Regions from separate parts of the Vibrio alginolyticus NBRC 15630 genome, predicted to be linked through region 3. Evidence: predicted binding sites of a transcription regulator. Region 3 holds the regulator's gene; each other region holds the start of a gene.
The links. The regulator PurR, encoded in region 3, represses purine synthesis genes. The targets are predictions, from matches to a motif close to TNANGNAAACGTTTNCNTNA.
Positions count from the first base shown of each region.

Region 1: a site for PurR is predicted at 1,609-1,628, ahead of glyA (serine hydroxymethyltransferase). Genes of this name have one in related genera too.
Region 2: a site for PurR is predicted at 1,977-1,996, ahead of purL (phosphoribosylformylglycinamidine synthase). Genes of this name have one in related genera too.
Region 4: a site for PurR is predicted at 2,004-2,023, ahead of N646_RS07360 (NupC/NupG family nucleoside CNT transporter). Genes of this name have one in related genera too.

Region 1 covers NC_022349.1:3,103,475-3,107,739, reverse strand. The annotation lists gene glyA (serine hydroxymethyltransferase) at 302-1,552, opposite strand; gene N646_RS14255 (YitT family protein) at 1,900-2,502, shown strand; gene N646_RS14250 (winged helix-turn-helix domain-containing protein) at 2,593-4,113, shown strand; gene N646_RS14245 (hypothetical protein) at 4,245-4,265, shown strand, end outside.
Region 2 covers NC_022349.1:3,046,579-3,050,843, reverse strand. The annotation lists gene purL (phosphoribosylformylglycinamidine synthase) at 1-1,835, opposite strand, end outside; gene mltF (membrane-bound lytic murein transglycosylase MltF) at 2,135-3,712, shown strand.
Region 3 covers NC_022349.1:107,236-111,500, forward strand. The annotation lists gene N646_RS00445 (DUF2007 domain-containing protein) at 1-14, opposite strand, end outside; gene N646_RS00450 (TVP38/TMEM64 family protein) at 35-721, opposite strand; gene N646_RS00455 (TfoX/Sxy family DNA transformation protein) at 836-1,426, opposite strand; cyclic di-GMP riboswitch class I at 1,543-1,632, opposite strand; gene purR (HTH-type transcriptional repressor PurR) at 1,920-2,924, opposite strand; gene torD (molecular chaperone TorD) at 3,393-4,040, opposite strand.
Region 4 covers NC_022349.1:1,629,103-1,633,367, forward strand. The annotation lists gene N646_RS25060 (hypothetical protein) at 63-197, shown strand; gene N646_RS07360 (NupC/NupG family nucleoside CNT transporter) at 556-1,839, opposite strand; gene N646_RS07365 (TatD family hydrolase) at 2,044-2,817, opposite strand; gene N646_RS07370 (DUF5363 family protein) at 2,804-3,001, opposite strand; gene prfC (peptide chain release factor 3) at 3,096-4,265, opposite strand, start outside.

The DNA of each region.
Region 1 (4,265 bases), 340 kb from region 3:
ATTTTTTGGGAAACGCTGAGTAAAAGAGTGTGCCTCAACAAGATTCCTGCTCTCGCCTAGGCTCGTCGGAATGACGCGGTTTGGATATATTGAAAGGGACAGTGTTGGTAGCCATCTCCTTATCACACACTCTTCGCTATATCTCATTCCAAACGCCAGACAAACAAAAAGGCCCTCAATTGAGGACCTTTAGTATATCAATGTTCAAAATAGATGAGTCGAGTTCTAGGAGAACACACGGAGTTTGCACGAGCAAGTGAGTATGTTCGACACCGGAATTGACTCATTCTATGAAGAATAGTTAGGCGTAAACCGGTAGACGCTTACAAATTTCGAGCACTTTCTGTTTAGTCGCTTCGATAACTTCTTCGTTGCCGATGTTATCTAGAACGTCACACATCCAGTTTGCTAGCTCTTTTGCATCTTCTTCAGTGAAGCCACGGCGAGTGATCGCTGGCGTACCTACACGGATACCAGACGTTACGAATGGGCTGCGTGGGTCATTTGGTACTGAGTTCTTGTTTACAGTGATGTTTGCTGCACCTAGTGCCGCGTCTGCGTCTTTACCAGTGATATCTTTGTCGATTAGGTCAACAAGGAACAAGTGGTTTTCTGTACCGTTAGATACGATTTTGTAGCCACGCTCTTGGAACTGACCAACCATTGCTTTTGCGTTTTTCACTACGCGAGCTTGATAAGCTTTGAACTCTGGCTCCATCGCTTCTTTGAACGCTACTGCTTTACCAGCGATAACGTGCATTAGAGGGCCACCTTGACCACCAGGGAACACTGCTGAGTTCAATTTCTTGTACATATCTTCGCCAGCATTTGACAAGATAAGACCACCGCGAGGACCTGCTAGTGTTTTGTGCGTCGTTGTTGTGACCACGTGAGCATGCGGTACTGGTGTTGGGTATTCACCGGCGGCGATAAGACCAGCTACGTGCGCCATATCAACAAATAAGTAAGCACCTGCTTTGTCAGCGATTTCACGCATGCGTTTCCAATCAACGATTTGCGAGTAAGCAGAGAAACCACCGATGATCATCTTAGGTTTGTGTTCAAGTGCTAGCTGTTCCATCTCGTCGTAGTTGATTTGACCAGCTTCATCGATACCGTAAGGGATAACGTTGTAGTGCTTACCCGAGAAGTTTACTGGTGAACCGTGAGTTAGGTGACCACCGTGTGCTAGGCTCATGCCTAAAACTGTATCGCCAGGGTTAAGAAGCGCCATGTAAACTGCGCTGTTTGCTTGAGAACCTGAGTGAGGCTGTACGTTAGCGTACTCACAACCAAATAGTTGGCATGCACGCTCAATTGCTAGTGCTTCAGCTTTATCTACGTACTCACAACCGCCGTAGTAACGCTTACCTGGGTAGCCTTCAGCGTATTTGTTCGTTAGCTGAGAACCTTGCGCTTCCATTACACGTGGGCTTGTGTAGTTTTCAGAAGCGATAAGTTCAATGTGTTCTTCCTGGCGAAGAGTTTCTTCCTGGATAGCTGCGAACAGTTCCGCATCGTAATCTGCGATGTTCATATCACGCTTAAGCATCTGTATCTCCTGACTCAGATTAGTACTGAAAGTTGCAAAAAAACTGTTGAATGACCCGACGCAAACGTTTTCGTCACCCTAATGGCGCGCATTCTACATAATTTGATTTAGGTCATAAAGAGAAATTTACAATTTTTCTCATGCAGTTTTTTCATGATGACAAGCAATGTTTATCATGCCAGCATTGCAATCGCATAACGACAATCTATTGCCTGTCAAATTTGTGCTTTACACCCTGTAAAACAGCAATTACATAGGTTTACCGTAAATTTTACCCTCTAGCTACCGAAAAGATCATCTTTTTACTACTATGCACGCCTTATTTATCACTAATGACTGCAATATTGATGGAAAAACACTCATTAAAAGAAGACTGGATAGCGATTCTCACGGGTACCTTTTTAGTAGCTCAAGGCGTTTTCTTTCTCCAATCCGCGAGCCTTCTAACGGGAGGCACGACTGGATTGGCTCTGCTTATTAGCCAATTTACACCTTTTACCTTTGGTGTGCTGTACTTTTTAGCAAACAGTCCTTTTTACTTACTAGCATGGAAACGCTTCGGCCGTCATTTCGCCATTAATAGTGCCATTTCTGGCGCGTTGGTTTCTATCTTTGCCGATCATCTTTATTTGCTAATCTCGCTCGAATCGGTAAATGAAGTTTATTGCGCCATCGCAGGCGGGCTTTTAATGGGGCTCGGTATGCTGATCCTATTCCGACATCGCTCCAGCTTGGGTGGCTTTAACGTGCTGTGTTTGTTTATCCAAGACAAATTTGGCATTTCAGTTGGCAAAAGCCAAATGGCAATCGATGCATGTATCCTATTTGCTTCATTCTTCTTTGTCACACCAGAAGTGATTGGCCTTTCAATTTTGGGGGCGTTTGCACTCAATCTCGTGTTAGCGATGAACCACAAACCGCACCGCTATTCCGTGACCTACGGTTCATAAATTTTTGATAATGATTGAAGCGCGATTTATAAGATTTCGCGCTCCAATCGCTATATAATACTTCGCGATTTCCAAATAGATCGGTACGGTATGCGCGACTTTCTGCAACAAGCTAAACAGACTCACAGTTATATTGCGATTGGAGAGCTGATCTATAACCCGAAGACACAGACCCTTCATCAAGATGTTATCGCGATTGATCTTGAACCTCGCACCATTGAATTATTAGAACTGCTGTTAACAAGCGTTGGCCACCCACTCTCTGCTGACACCATTATTGAAACCATTTGGCAGAGCAAGTTCATCTCTAAGAATGTGCTCACGAACCGCATTAGCACCTTACGTGCCCTGCTACAGCAGTACTTACCCGAATACGATGCCGCTAAGCTTTTAGTCACTTACCCCCGCAAAGGCTACTTTCTTAACCCTGCCAATATTCGTTTGGTGCCACCAGCGAAAAGCCATCGACGCGTTATCCCAACTCAGGTTGCGAGGAATAAGAACTTCAAGCTGATTTTTGCTTATAGCTTGTGTGCCATACTTGCAGTTTGTAGCGTGACGCTCGCAAGCTTGTTATGGCAACGCCAAGAAATCTCAACACAACAAACACGTCATCAACTACTGATTCCCAAAGTCGAGCTACTACTCAACCGTGTCGATTCAATCGGCTCTCAGGCGCGAAAATACCGCATACTGGTCAAAGCCATCTTGCTGCAACAACAGGTCGAATATCCATACACCGACATCGCCAACCAAGATGCTCCCAGTTACTTTCTTGATCCTATCGGTCATGCGCCATATTTCCCTGGCGCACGAAACATGCAGACCAGCGACTACGAGCTCAATATCGAGTTAAAAGACGGCACAAAACAGGGCATCTTGAAAGCGCAGATGAACCTTATTTATCCTGCGACGGGCAAGCTAGCGTTTCGCAATGAGTACACACTGCGTTTATCTGACTTACAATCGGATATTTTCCAAATGCACTCGGATGTCGCGCAATACTTCAATCTGCCTGCACCTTCGGCAAGTACGTGGCAGCTTTCGGATATTCACAAAAAAATGTTATTCGAGAATGCCTTTTCTAGCCAACCTCTCCGACAATCTGATGAGTTTGCGGCTATAACAACGGCAAGACATCTCGCCTTATACGAGCACGAACATCAAAAGCTGGAAGCGTATTTAACTCAAGTACAATCGTCGTTTGATGTTTTGCCAGATGAGCTGAGCCTCTGGTTAGGTCTATTGCATTTCAAATTAGGTAACTTAGACAGGGCAAAAGCTCTGTTAACGACACCAGATGGCGACTCACGTATCCAAAACGCACTGATTTATACCTTTGTGTCTCACATTGCTTATAAGCAGAACAAACTTGAACAGTTCCGTCTCAACTACATGGAATCACTGGTGGCGCTGCTGCGCGTTTTACCTTCCGAAACCTTGTTTGAGCGTCTTTCTCAATCTGAATCAAAAGAGACTTGCCTCCAACCGTGGAAAACGTTGCATGTTAGTGTGACCGATCAAGAAATCATAAGCCGATGGAAAGCGCTCATTAACGAGTATTGCACTAACGTAGCCAACGAAATAACCCCAAACAAAACAAAGACCTAAATATAAAATTAAGCTTTCATTAACCCCTGTTAGCTTTTGTTTTTTGCCCTTTTTCTCTCACTGAACTTAGCATGCTCGCATTCAAGCAACGGCCCAACATGAAACGGCCTTATCAATCAGGAATGTAAACCATGCTAAACAAAATGACGCTT
Region 2 (4,265 bases), 400 kb from region 3:
ATCTTCGGTGGCTTACCAAGCAGGATATCCATTGGCATATCGATCGGCGTATTGTCGAAGTGAGAATCTTCTAGCGTTAGATGACGCTCTTCTGTCGCTACACCCACCACTGCATACGGTGCGCGTTCACGCTTACAGATTGCGTCGAATGCTTCCATGTTTTCTGGCGCTACCGCTAGAACGTAACGTTCCTGTGATTCGTTACACCAGATTTCCAGTGGGCTCATGCCCGGCTCATCGTTTGGTACATCGCGTAATTGGAACTTACCGCCACGCTCACCGTCGTCGACAAGTTCAGGCAATGCGTTAGAGATACCGCCTGCACCCACATCGTGGATAAATGCGATTGGGTTATCGTCGCCTAACTGCCAACAACGGTCGATCACTTCCTGACAGCGACGTTCCATCTCTGGGTTTTCACGCTGTACCGAAGCGAAGTCCAGATCTTCTGCTGACTGACCAGATGCCATGGAAGATGCCGCACCACCACCAAGACCGATGTTCATTGCCGGACCACCAAGTACGATTAGGCTCGCACCTACAGGGATCTCTTTCTTCTGTACGTGTTCATCGCGGATGTTACCCATACCACCAGCAATCATGATTGGTTTGTGGTAACCACGAATTTCTTCACCCGCATGAGAAGTGACTTTTTCTTCGTAAGTACGGAAGTAACCCAATAGATTTGGACGACCAAATTCGTTGTTGAATGCCGCGCCGCCAAGAGGACCTTCAAGCATGATGTCTAACGCATTCACAATACGACCCGGCTTGCCGAAGTCGGTTTCCCATGGCTGTTCAAAACCAGGAATACGTAAGTTAGAGGTTGTAAAACCAACCAGACCCGCTTTTGGCTTACCGCCGATACCCGTCGCGCCTTCGTCACGAATTTCACCGCCTGAGCCAGTCGATGCGCCCGGCCACGGAGAGATTGCCGTTGGGTGGTTGTGCGTTTCTACCTTCATCAAGATGTGCGTATCTTCATGGTGGTACGTGTATTGACGAGATTTAGGGTCAGGGAAAAAACGCCCCGCTTTAGAACCTGTCATAACGGCTGCGTTGTCTTTGTATGCAGACAGCACATAGTCAGGTGTCGTTTCAAAAGTGTTTTTGATCATTTTGAACAAAGACTTAGGTTGATCTACCCCGTCGATAGTCCAATCTGCGTTAAAAATTTTGTGGCGACAATGCTCTGAGTTCGCCTGAGCAAACATCATCAATTCAATGTCGTTTGGGTTACGCCCAAGCTTAGTAAAGTTCTCTACCAAGTAATCAATTTCATCTTCTGCGAGTGCCAAGCCAAGGGAAACGTTTGCCTCTTCAAGCGCAAGACGACCGCCAGCTAAGATATCAACATGTGCGACAGGCTTAGGCTCTGCAACAGTAAATAATGCTGATGCGGCTTCAAATTCTGTGAATACTGTTTCCATCATACGGTCGTGAATTAACGCTTTAACAGCGTCAGCTTGAGCTTCTGATAGAACAACTGAAGATTCGACATAATAAGCCGTACCACGCTCTAGACGTTTCACTTTATCCAGACCACAGTTAACAGCGATATCGGTAGATTTAGAAGACCAAGGCGAGATAGTGCCAGGACGAGGCGTGACAAGAAGTAGAAGACCTTCAGGCTCATGCTCTTCGATGGTTGGGCCGTAAGTTAGTAACTTTTCAAGTTTTTCTAACTCTTGGTCATCAAGGTCTGACTTTAGATCGGCAAAGTGCATAAACTCGGCATAAATGCCAGTTACAGGCAGATCTTGTTCACGACAAAGTTCCAGTAGTTTATTAACACGAAACTCAGAAAGAGCTGGGGAGCCACGCAAAATTCTCATGTGCTTAGGTCTCTTATGCAATTGATTAAGGTGATATTGGAATAAATTCAGACACTTAAAATAAGCCCTGTCGAACCTATGCCGATTCCACCTCGTCATTGCGAGCGCATTATATAGTAATTGTTTTTGTGATGTAACACCAAAAGCAACCGTTTGCGTCATTTTTTTTGTCAAATTTGAATTACAACTAAAATGTCGATAAAACACACAATGTCACGTTATAAGTGTGTGATTCACTTTGCCCCATGAGCTCGCTTTGATATAAAGGCAAATAGAAATTTTCCAAGATGTACCTATTAATGCAAATAAGTCACTTCAACCGGCTCAAGCGCAGTGCTCTAATTTTAGTTTCTGTTCTTTTACTCTCTGCTTGCCAGATTGAGTCGGAGCCCAAAAGTGAATTTGAAAAAATTCAAGAACGTGGTGTGCTTCGTGTTGGCACGCTAAACAATCAGCTTTCCTACTACATAGGTCCCGATGGTCCCGCAGGGTTGGATTACGAATTGGCGCGTCAGTTTGCGGAGCAGCTCGGCGTCAAACTCGAGATTAAACCAGCCTTTCGCCAGGCTGAGCTTTTTCCTGCTCTTAAGAAAGGAGATATCGATATCATCGCTACGGGTTTAAATCAAACGTCACAAGCAGTCAAACGATTTAGACCAGGCCCTGCCTATTATTATGTAAGCCAACAAGTGGTATATAAAAAAGGGCAACTTCGACCACGTGATATCGAACAACTCATTGAATACCAAGCCTCGAAAGACGACGAGTCCGACGAAGATACAAATGCAGGCGCTCAAACATTAAAGATCGTTGAACAATCGCAATATGTTCCGACCCTAACAGCGTTAAAGAAGCAGTATCCAGAACTTCAGTTTGAAATTGTTGGTGATGCTGACACGAGAGACTTACTCAAATACGTATCGACGGGTGAGTTACGTTTTACTGTGACTGATTCGGTGGAACTTTCCCTTGCTCAACGCCTTTACCCCGATCTTGCGCTCGCGTTTGAACTTACAGAAGATCAACCAGTATCTTGGTTTACTCGACGCTCTGAAGACGAAAGTTTGTATGCGATGCTGATAGAGTTTTTCGGTAACATCAAACAATCAGGAGAACTGTCCACCCTCGAAGAAAAGTACATTGGTCATATTGAAGCATTTGACTACGTTGATACTCGCGCATTCATTCGAGCTCTGGATGACAAATTGCCTAAATGGGCACCTTTATTCCAAAAATACAGCGAAGAGTTCGACTGGCGCTTAATTGCAGCATTGGCTTATCAAGAGTCACATTGGAAACCAACAGCAAAATCGCCAACGGGTGTTAGGGGGATGATGATGCTTACTCTGCCAACAGCGAAAAGCGTCGGGGTAACAAACCGTTTAGACCCTGAGCAATCTGTTCGTGGTGGTGTCGAGTACTTACGTCGCATTGTAGGTCGCGTGCCTGATAGCATCAACGAGCATGAAAAAATATGGTTTGCGTTAGCTTCATACAATATTGGTTACGGCCACATGATGGACGCACGACGACTCACCAAAGCACAAGGTGGCGATCCGAACGCTTGGGCCGATGTAAAAGATAGGCTGCCTTTACTGCGTCAGAAGCGCTATTACAGCCAAACTCGCTATGGGTACGCCAGAGGCGATGAAGCGCGTAATTACGTAGAAAATATTCGACGTTACTACCAATCCATCATTGGTCATGTCAGCCAACAGCCAGCGATTGATGAGAATAGCGATGACTTGCAAGTGATTCCGCCGCTCAACCCCGACATTTTGATATCGGGCGCAGTAGAGACCGTCGTAGAACAAGTCTCTGGCGCTTCTGACGTCACGGTTGAAGAAGACACCGAACAAGAAAGCATTGAAGAATAAACCCGCGGTAAACTAAAAAATGACGAGCCTATGAAGCTCGTCATTTTTGTTGAGTCCTAACGAAAACTTATCTAGACTCCAATATTCTGAGTGACACCAACCACACTCAACCATTCCTTTGGTTGGTCGCCTTTTCTTCATCGTTAGTAAAACTGATTGCTTTGTAACAGATTACTTTACAACCACATGGTTTAGCTCACTTGATGAAGCGGCGCTTTCGGCTACACTCTGCCGAAATAACGTCACTCCTATTATTAAGCATCGTATTGAAATTGTTTGCTGGCTCTGTGCAATGCAGAAGTCAAATGAAGAACGTTTAAACCATACAATGTTTAGTGCGATTATCGAGCCTATTGCCAAGCATCGATGAGCCGCACTTTACTGGTAAAAGTCTTGTCTGCAGGAGGTTTTGAATATGAGAAGACGTAGAGTGCAGTCAAAGCGTTTAAATAACACAGTAGCTGCTATCCGACGTAAACGTAAACTGACATGTATGAAAAAGAAAGTAAGTTCACGTAATCGTGTTTTTGTACATTTAGTCAATCACTAGTGC
Region 3 (4,265 bases):
ATAAATATTTTCATCAAAATACCCACTTCACCAATTACGAGTTTTGCTGACTTGGTGTCGGCCTTACTTTATTCATAACCCATTTAGTGATGATTGGAAATAGTCCCAATAGCGCAAAAGACGCTAATACTGCGGGTGAAACAATGCCCGATAGGCTTTCAATTGTTGCTAATTGAGTACCTGCATTCAGATATACGGCTGTGCCTGGCAGCATACCTATTTGGCTAGTGAGATAAAATCGACCTACAGACATCGGTGTTAAGCCCATCAGTAAGTTGATTAGAAAGAAAGGGAATACAGGGATTAGACGCAAGGAAAATAGATAAAAAGCTCCGTCTTTTTCGACACCTTGATTAATTGCGTTGAGTTTATTTCCGAATTTGTTTTGTACCCAGTCACGCAATAAGTATCGGCTGCTCAAGAAGGCCAGTGTTGCCCCCATAGTGCTAGCGAAAGAAACCAGTAGCAAGCTTGTCCAAAAACCAAATAAGGCTGCACCAAGTAAGGTGACTACTGCCGCTCCTGGGATAGAAAAAGCGGTAATTGCAATGTAGGTAAAAAAGTAAATCGCAGCCGAGAATACAAAATTCTGATCGATGTATGTAGTTAGTGCTTCTTGTTGGGCTTTTGCATTCTCTAAGGTTAAATACTGGCCAAAGTTAATACCTAAAAAGACGATAGCCGCTAGTAGGATGAGACCTAATATCAGTTTCTTATTCATAATTTTGATTCCAATTTGGGATATATGTAATAAGACAGTAGGAAAACCGAAAAAATTTCACAAAAAAACCGCAGATTAGACTGCGGTTTTACAAGATAGTTTTTAGGCCGACTTTTATTGGAGGCCGTTCATCAACTCATCTCGGCGAGCTTGAGGTACCACACTCCAATGAGTGCCGTTGATAGCACCTTCTAGTGCCCATAGCAACTCAATGTTGACGGTTGCAGAGTGCGTATCTCTTATCGCTTTATAGGCGTTAAGCGCACCTTCCTCTTCAAGCTTCTCTACGGATTCGATGCCGGCTTTTTTTAGCATGCGCTCGGTAGCCAGTCGTAAGTTAGGCAAATCTTTCAAACGGTTAGGCTTTGTACTTGCTTGCTGTTCTTTCTCAAGCTTTGCCTTTTTCAATGATTGATTCGCTACTTCGATTAAGCGTTCGCTTGATTCCCATAAATCGCTGGAAATAGCGTAGTACTTTGTAACGACTGGAAAGCCACGTTTTTTATAAACGTAAGGCTTTAGCCCTTGTTTCTCGAAGTCAGATGAAGTTTTTTGGTCTGCTCTGATATGAAGCTGATTCTTTACCACTAGTGCAAACATTGTTTCATCAGCGAATAGTCCGAAGCCACCAAACATTGAGCGCGACTTGATATTACCAAGTGCCTCAAATAGCTTCATAGAGTCTTTGAGTATCGGTTTATCCATGTTTTGTTATCTCGGTGTAATTAATATTACGCCACCAAAAGTCAGGTCCGAGAGAGTAGCAAACATGCGTAAAAACAATGTCATTACAGAGTAAAGTCATTGCTTACACACTTGCCATCGGTAACCCCGCTACCTTCCATATCGTAATATGGTTCAGGCCGGAGGCTTTGCGTCCCACTCTTTCGAATGGTTTGCCCTGTGCGTGACACAATGAGCATACTTCTTATATTGAATTAACATCACGGTTTAGCGTTAAAAGTGTGATTTCGGTTCAATAAAAATGATAGATTGAATGCTCTATTTTGCATATGGAAAGGTGCAAATTGGCCTTTGAAAAGGAGTTCTTAATATATATTACATTTATATAAAACAGGGAGTTAACGTTAGTCAATTGTTATTAGAGCTGTGTGAAGTATTAGAGAATGCTTAATTTTCCCAAAAAAATAAGCGCCCCTGTAGAGCGCTTATTTAACACGGTTAAATACAGTGAAATTTAGTTCATTTTTTTCACAGTATTTCGAATTACAAGCTCAGGTTGCATTTCGAAAATTCGTTTTTCGTGTTCTTTATCTTTGATACGCTCAAGTAGAATTTCGAATGCATTTTTACCAACACGACGTTTAGGTTGGTGGATAGTCGTTAGCGGTGGAGAGAAGTATTCCGCAAGCTCGATGTTGTCGTAGCCGATCACTGAAATATCTTCAGGAATTTTGATCCCGTTTTGTTGCAAGCGGCTCATTAGGCCTAGAGCCATTGTGTCGTTAAAACAGAATACCGCCGTCGGGCGCTTGTCCATTGCGGTAATTTTATCTGCAACTAATACGGCCGTATCACATTCAAAGTTACCTTCAAGGATCCAGTCTTCATTTACAGCTAGGTTCGCTTCACTCATTGCGCGACGGAAACCTGCAATGCGCTCTTGGCAAGCAAGCTTTTCAAAATGACCGCTTAGACAAGCGATATCCGTATGACCATTGTCAATCAGATGTTTGGTTGCAATGTAGCCACCTTCTTCTGAGTTATCCATGATCTTGTCTGCTTGTGAGCTCTCTGGGCCCCAATCCATGACCACTTTAGGAATGTCCGCATGACGGTCAAGCATCTCTTTTAGTTCTTCGGTTAAGTCAGAACACATCACTAGGATGCCATCAACGCGCTTTTCAGCCAGCATACGAATGTAATCGCGTTGTTTTTCGTAAATCCCGCCTGTGTTACATAAAATCAGAGTATAGCCTTGGCGGTAACAGTAGCTCTCAACGCCATCAATCACTTCTGAGAAAAATAGGTTAGTTGATTGAGTTACTAACATGCCAATCGTACGAGTTGAGTTGCATTTTAGGCTGCGTGCAACGGCACTTGGCGCGTAATTCAGCTCGTCAACGGCTTTCATTACTTTTTCTTGCGTTGCTTCTGCAACGAAACGCGTTTTATTGATAACGTGCGAAACTGTCGTAGTGGAAACGCCGGCTAAGCGAGCAACGTCTTTTATCGTGGCCATAAATGGTGTCCTGTATCGAGCTACTGAAATATGTCGTATTGGATGTACCTGATGCTCTAATGGTTTCACACCTAGCAATATAAAATTGGCGCTAAGTGTCTCGGCAGCGGTTGATCCAAGTGCGACAAAAGGGTGCGTAGCAGCATCGGTCGATGAATTTTATCTTTTTTCTATCTGATGAGAAATTGCCATCAACCTGTTAAGAAAACACAAAAACCGCTATATTTCAGCGGTTTACATATAAATCATATTTAATCGTTTGCGCTCACATTTTAGCCCTATGTGGACTGACTAGCAATGTTTTCAGCAAGAGATTTGTGTATTTGAAGTCACATTTTGACTGCTAAATAACCAAGCGTCTTTGCGCTAAGTTAAGGCAAACGAATATTATACCCAAGTTACTTACAATTGGTCACTTTCAGGCATACAGGAAGCCCGATAGGCAGGCTCCCTAAAAATAGGCGGCAATTATTCACCAAGAAGGTAGGCGCTGTCTAGTTTACAAAATGCAACTAATAGTTTCGCGACACTCGAGTAAAATCCAAATTCGTCGAATTGTTTACATTTGTCTGAAAACTGAGGTAACCAAGACATCAATTGTTGCTGGATAAAGTCGTTTTGTTTAACGAAGGCTTCTTCCATGTGTTTTTCTTGTTCAAGCTCGTTTGAGCGGATAATCATGTTCCCGAGAAAGTCGAGCTCAACGGCTAAGTGATCCGCAGGTTCCTTTAGGTTTTCGTCTACTTGAACGCCAAATTCAGCCATCAACTTTTCCATTTCCTCAGCTGGCTTGTCATTCAGTAAACCTGATTCACCAATGTACATGGATGCGTAAGGAAGAGCGCCGTATTTTTCTGTCTTCAAAAACAGTTCACAAAAGTCAGCTGCAAGCTCTAGTTGTGCATCTTCACGATCTTGTAACCGATTCAATGCATCAACTAGGCTATCAACAGCTGGTTTCAGCGACTCATTTTCACCTAAACCTGCGAGAAAACTGCGAATTTCAACACTGTGATAGGCTTCCAATTCTTTCTCTGTTAGTTCTTTTGCGAACAAGCTCGAAAACCACCAGTAAATTTCAGCGCGTTTTTCATTAAAAGCTTTCACTTCTTGCATTTTGGGCTCCTGAATGATGCTTCAAGTCATGCATCACAAAGTCAATTAGGGATATCCCCTAAGTGTAATCAATTAAAATGAATAGCAGTAACTATAATTGTTATGTTTTATGGTCAAAAATGACCGTTTATTAATAGCAATGGGCAAGCTTGTTTTGAATCAATAAAAACGCTAAATCTTGCGTTTTAATGTATCTATGACTAGAAATGTTACTAGTTATGAATA
Region 4 (4,265 bases), 1.5 Mb from region 3:
TCACTACTCAGCCTTACATCACGTCTTTAACTATAATCAACAAGTCGAGACAATGTGAGTAAATGGCTAAACAGTCTATTAATGAACGGACTTGGTTCCCTGAAGACTCGGCATATACAGCGAAAATTTATCATATGCCAATTGCTATCCTTGTCACCGCACAGTACCAGTTTGGCCTATGGCACAACAATCTATGATTGCGGTGTCTTTAATATCACATCACAAAGCAAAACGCCTATTAGATCTGATATTGCAGGGCAATTCATTTGCCCATCGATTATGTAATATTCATTACGTGATTAAGAATCAAGCTTAACCACTATCCTGTGATTAATACATTATAGAGTTTCACCGCAAAACTGTAGCACCAAATAGAGCGCAAACGGTTTGTATCTCAAAATTTCCTAGCCCCTATTCCATTGACTGCGTAATACCTCGACTAAGGCAAACACCCGATGAAATTTTGGAGCCCGAAAAACGAAAAATGCCCCGCAGCAATCTCTTGCTACAGGGCATGATGTAAAACGGCGTCTATATATTAAGAACCGATTCTAATTATAGTGCTGCAAGGCTTAAGCAGAAGCCTGCAATTGTCGCTGCCATAAGGTTAGACAACGTACCTGCAAGAACTGCTTTAACACCCATGCGAGCGATGTCACTACGACGGTTTGGTGCAAGGCTACCTAAACCACCAAGTAGAATCGCGATAGAAGAAAGGTTCGCGAAACCACATAGTGCGAATGAGATGATAGCTGTTGTCTTCTCAGACATTACTTCACCAGTTGCCGCGATTACTTGAGCGTTTTCACCTAGGTATGGTGTGAAGTTCAAGTAAGCAACGAATTCGTTCACTACGATTTTCTGACCGATGAATGAACCAGCTGTTACAGCTTCTGCCCATGGAACACCGATTAGGAATGCTAGTGGAGAGAACGCGTAACCTAGGATTAGCTCTAGTGTTAGTTCTGGCATGCCGAACCAACCACCGATGCCACCTAGCATACCGTTGATTAGCGCGATTAGACCAACGAATGCGATTAGCATTGCACCTACGTTAAGCGCAAGTTGTAGACCAGAAGCCGCACCGCCCGCAGCTGCGTCGATTACGTTAACTGGTTTGTCGTCACCGCCGTCCATCGCTTCTTCGATACTTTCGTGAGGCTGGTCAGTCTCTGGGTGAAGGATTTTAGCGAACAGTAGACCACCTGGTGCTGCCATGAATGATGCCGCAACTAGGTACTCTAGTGGAACACCCATAGATGCGTAACCAGCTAGTACACCACCAGCAACAGAAGCTAGACCACCACACATTACCGCGAATAGCTCTGATTGAGTCATTTTTGGAACGAATGGGCGAACAACTAGAGGTGCCTCAGTTTGACCTACGAAGATGTTAGCTGCCGCTGACATTGATTCCGCACGCGAAGTGCCTAGCGCTTTTTGTAGTGCGCCACCAAGAATCTTGATAACCCATTGCATAACGCCAATGTAGTAAAGAACTGAAATCAGTGCAGAGAAGAAGATCAGTGTAGGAAGAACACGGAATGCGAAGATGAAACCGCCGCCGCCGAATACTTCGAACATCTTGTCAGAAACAAGACCACCGAACAGGAATGATGAACCATCGTTACCGTAGTTGATAACGTTAGAAACACCTGAAGAGAAACCGTTTAGTAGATCACGGCCCCAAGGTACATACAGAACAAATGCACCTAATGCGAATTGGATAGCGAATGCGCCACCCACAGTTCTAAAGTTGATAGCTTTTCGGTTGTTAGAAAATGCCACTGCAATCGCAAGAAGCACTACCATACCGATTAGGCTCATAAACAGGCTCATAGTTTATGACTTCCTTATAAGTTATTTATTGGCGTGTTACAAAATGGAGCTATAAAGCGGGGGCAATTATACTCATGCAGAATCAATTAAAGTAATGCCAGCCTCACACTTTCCTATAAGATTCATGATTGATTCAACCAGCTTTGTGAGTTAATTCACAATAAGCAGGAAAACGTTTTCGATTTCAAACCACATCTTTAGATTTTATTCACATATCGAGAAAGCAAAATTGCTATTTTTCCACAGTTGAGAGGCAATCGATTGCTTTCGGCCGTTATGCAACTCTACGAGCTCATTAAAGACGTGAATGAGTTTGGCTGGGTGATTTGACTCCCCTTGATATCCAAGTATAGGCATATCTGGTGCGTCTGTTTCGATTACTAGGTTTTCGAGTGGTAATTTTTGAATTGCGTCGCGTGTTTTCTTGGCTCTTGGGTAGGTAATCGTTCCTCCTACACCGATAAAAAAACCTAATTTGACCCACTCCATGGCTTGCTGATAACTCCCAGAAAAAGCGTGTAGCACACCACCTCTAGGGAGATTCGCCGCTTTCACCATTTGAATGAGGCGATTGTGCGCTTTTCGGCTATGTAAAATAACTGGGAGTTCGAAGCGTCTAGCCAGCTCAAATTGAACTTCAAGTATCTTTTCTTGCAACTGTGGATCAACATCAATGGCAAAATCTAAACCACACTCTCCTATTGCCACGCACTGCTGCCCTTTTTGATTTAGATAGCCTTCTAGCTCTGTAAGGTACTGCTCAACGTTATCTTCAAGAAAATACGGATGAAAGCCGAGCGCATAATACAAATTGGCATGTTGCTCTACCAAAGTTTGAATACGAGCCCAGTTTTGCGGACCGACGGAAGGAATCAAAATTCTTGCGACGCCTTGCGTTTGAGCAAGCTCAAGTTGATGTGCAAAGTCATCTTGAAACACATCAAAATCAAAGTGGCAGTGCGTATCAAAGAGCTTCATCTTGACGCTTTTTATCTGTATCTGCGGGCAGAAAATCAGAGGATGGTTGGGCTTCACTCTTCTCTTCAGTTTGATGGGCTGGGTCTTTTCGATATGGGACACAACTGCGTTTCTGATCGGGAGTTAACCCCATCTCTTTACACCAGTTGTCGTAACGCTTTAGCCCACGTTTAAACCAATTCATATCTTATCCTTATATAAAAACGCCCTTGGCTAAGTTTATAGCCAAGGGCGTTTTAAAATCTAGCTTGCGTTACGGCTTACCCTAACCGCGCAAATTAGTGCTCACGTGTCGCACGGAAATCAACGTCAGGAAAACGCTCTTTCGCTAAGTTTAAGTTAACCATTGTTGGAGCGATATACGTTAGGTTATCACCACCATCCAATGCTAAGTTCGCTTGATTCTTGCGTTGGAACTCATCCAGTTTCTTCGCATCACCACACTCAACCCAACGCGCAGTTGCAACGTTAATGCCTTCATAAATCGCTTCAACGTTATACTCAGACTTCAAACGAGCCACAACAACATCAAACTGAAGTACACCAACGGCACCAACGATCAGATCGTTGTTCTGTAGAGGACGGAATACCTGTACCGCACCTTCTTCTGATAGCTGAACCAAACCTTTGAGAAGCTGCTTCTGCTTTAGTGGATCTTTCAGGCGAATACGACGGAATAGTTCCGGAGCGAAGTTCGGAATACCAGAGAACTTCAGTGATTCACCTTGCGTAAAGGTATCACCAATCTGAATAGTGCCGTGGTTGTGTAGACCAATGATGTCACCGGCGTAAGCGTGTTCTGCACGTGCACGGTCACCAGCCATAAAGGTTACTGCATCAGAGATACTCACTTGCTTGCCAAGACGAACGTGGTTCATCTTCATACCTTGCGTGTAAGTGCCCGATACAATACGCATGAATGCGATACGGTCGCGGTGTTTTGGGTCCATATTCGCTTGGATCTTAAATACGAAACCAGAGAACTTCTCTTCAGTCGCTTCAACTTCACGTTCAACCGCTTGACGAGTTTTCGGCGCTGGAGCCCATTCAGTTAGACCGTCTAGCATATGATCCACACCAAAGTTACCTAATGCAGTACCGAAGTAAACTGGCGTCAGGTCACCTGTTAAGAACATTTCCAAATCAAACTCAGGGCAAGCACCCATAACAAGCTCAAGCTCTTCTCGAACACTTTCCGCAAGGCCTGCACCAACTTTTTCATCAAGCTCTGGGTTATCGAGACCTTTGATGATTCGAACTTCTTGAATCTCATGACCGTGACCTGATTCGTATAAAATCGTTTCATCACGGTGAATGTGGTAAACACCTTTAAACTCTTTACCACAGCCGATTGGCCATGTGATTGGCGCACACATCATGCCCAATTCGTTTTCTACTTCATCCAATACTTCCATTGGATCACGAACGTCACGGTCAAGTTTGTTCAT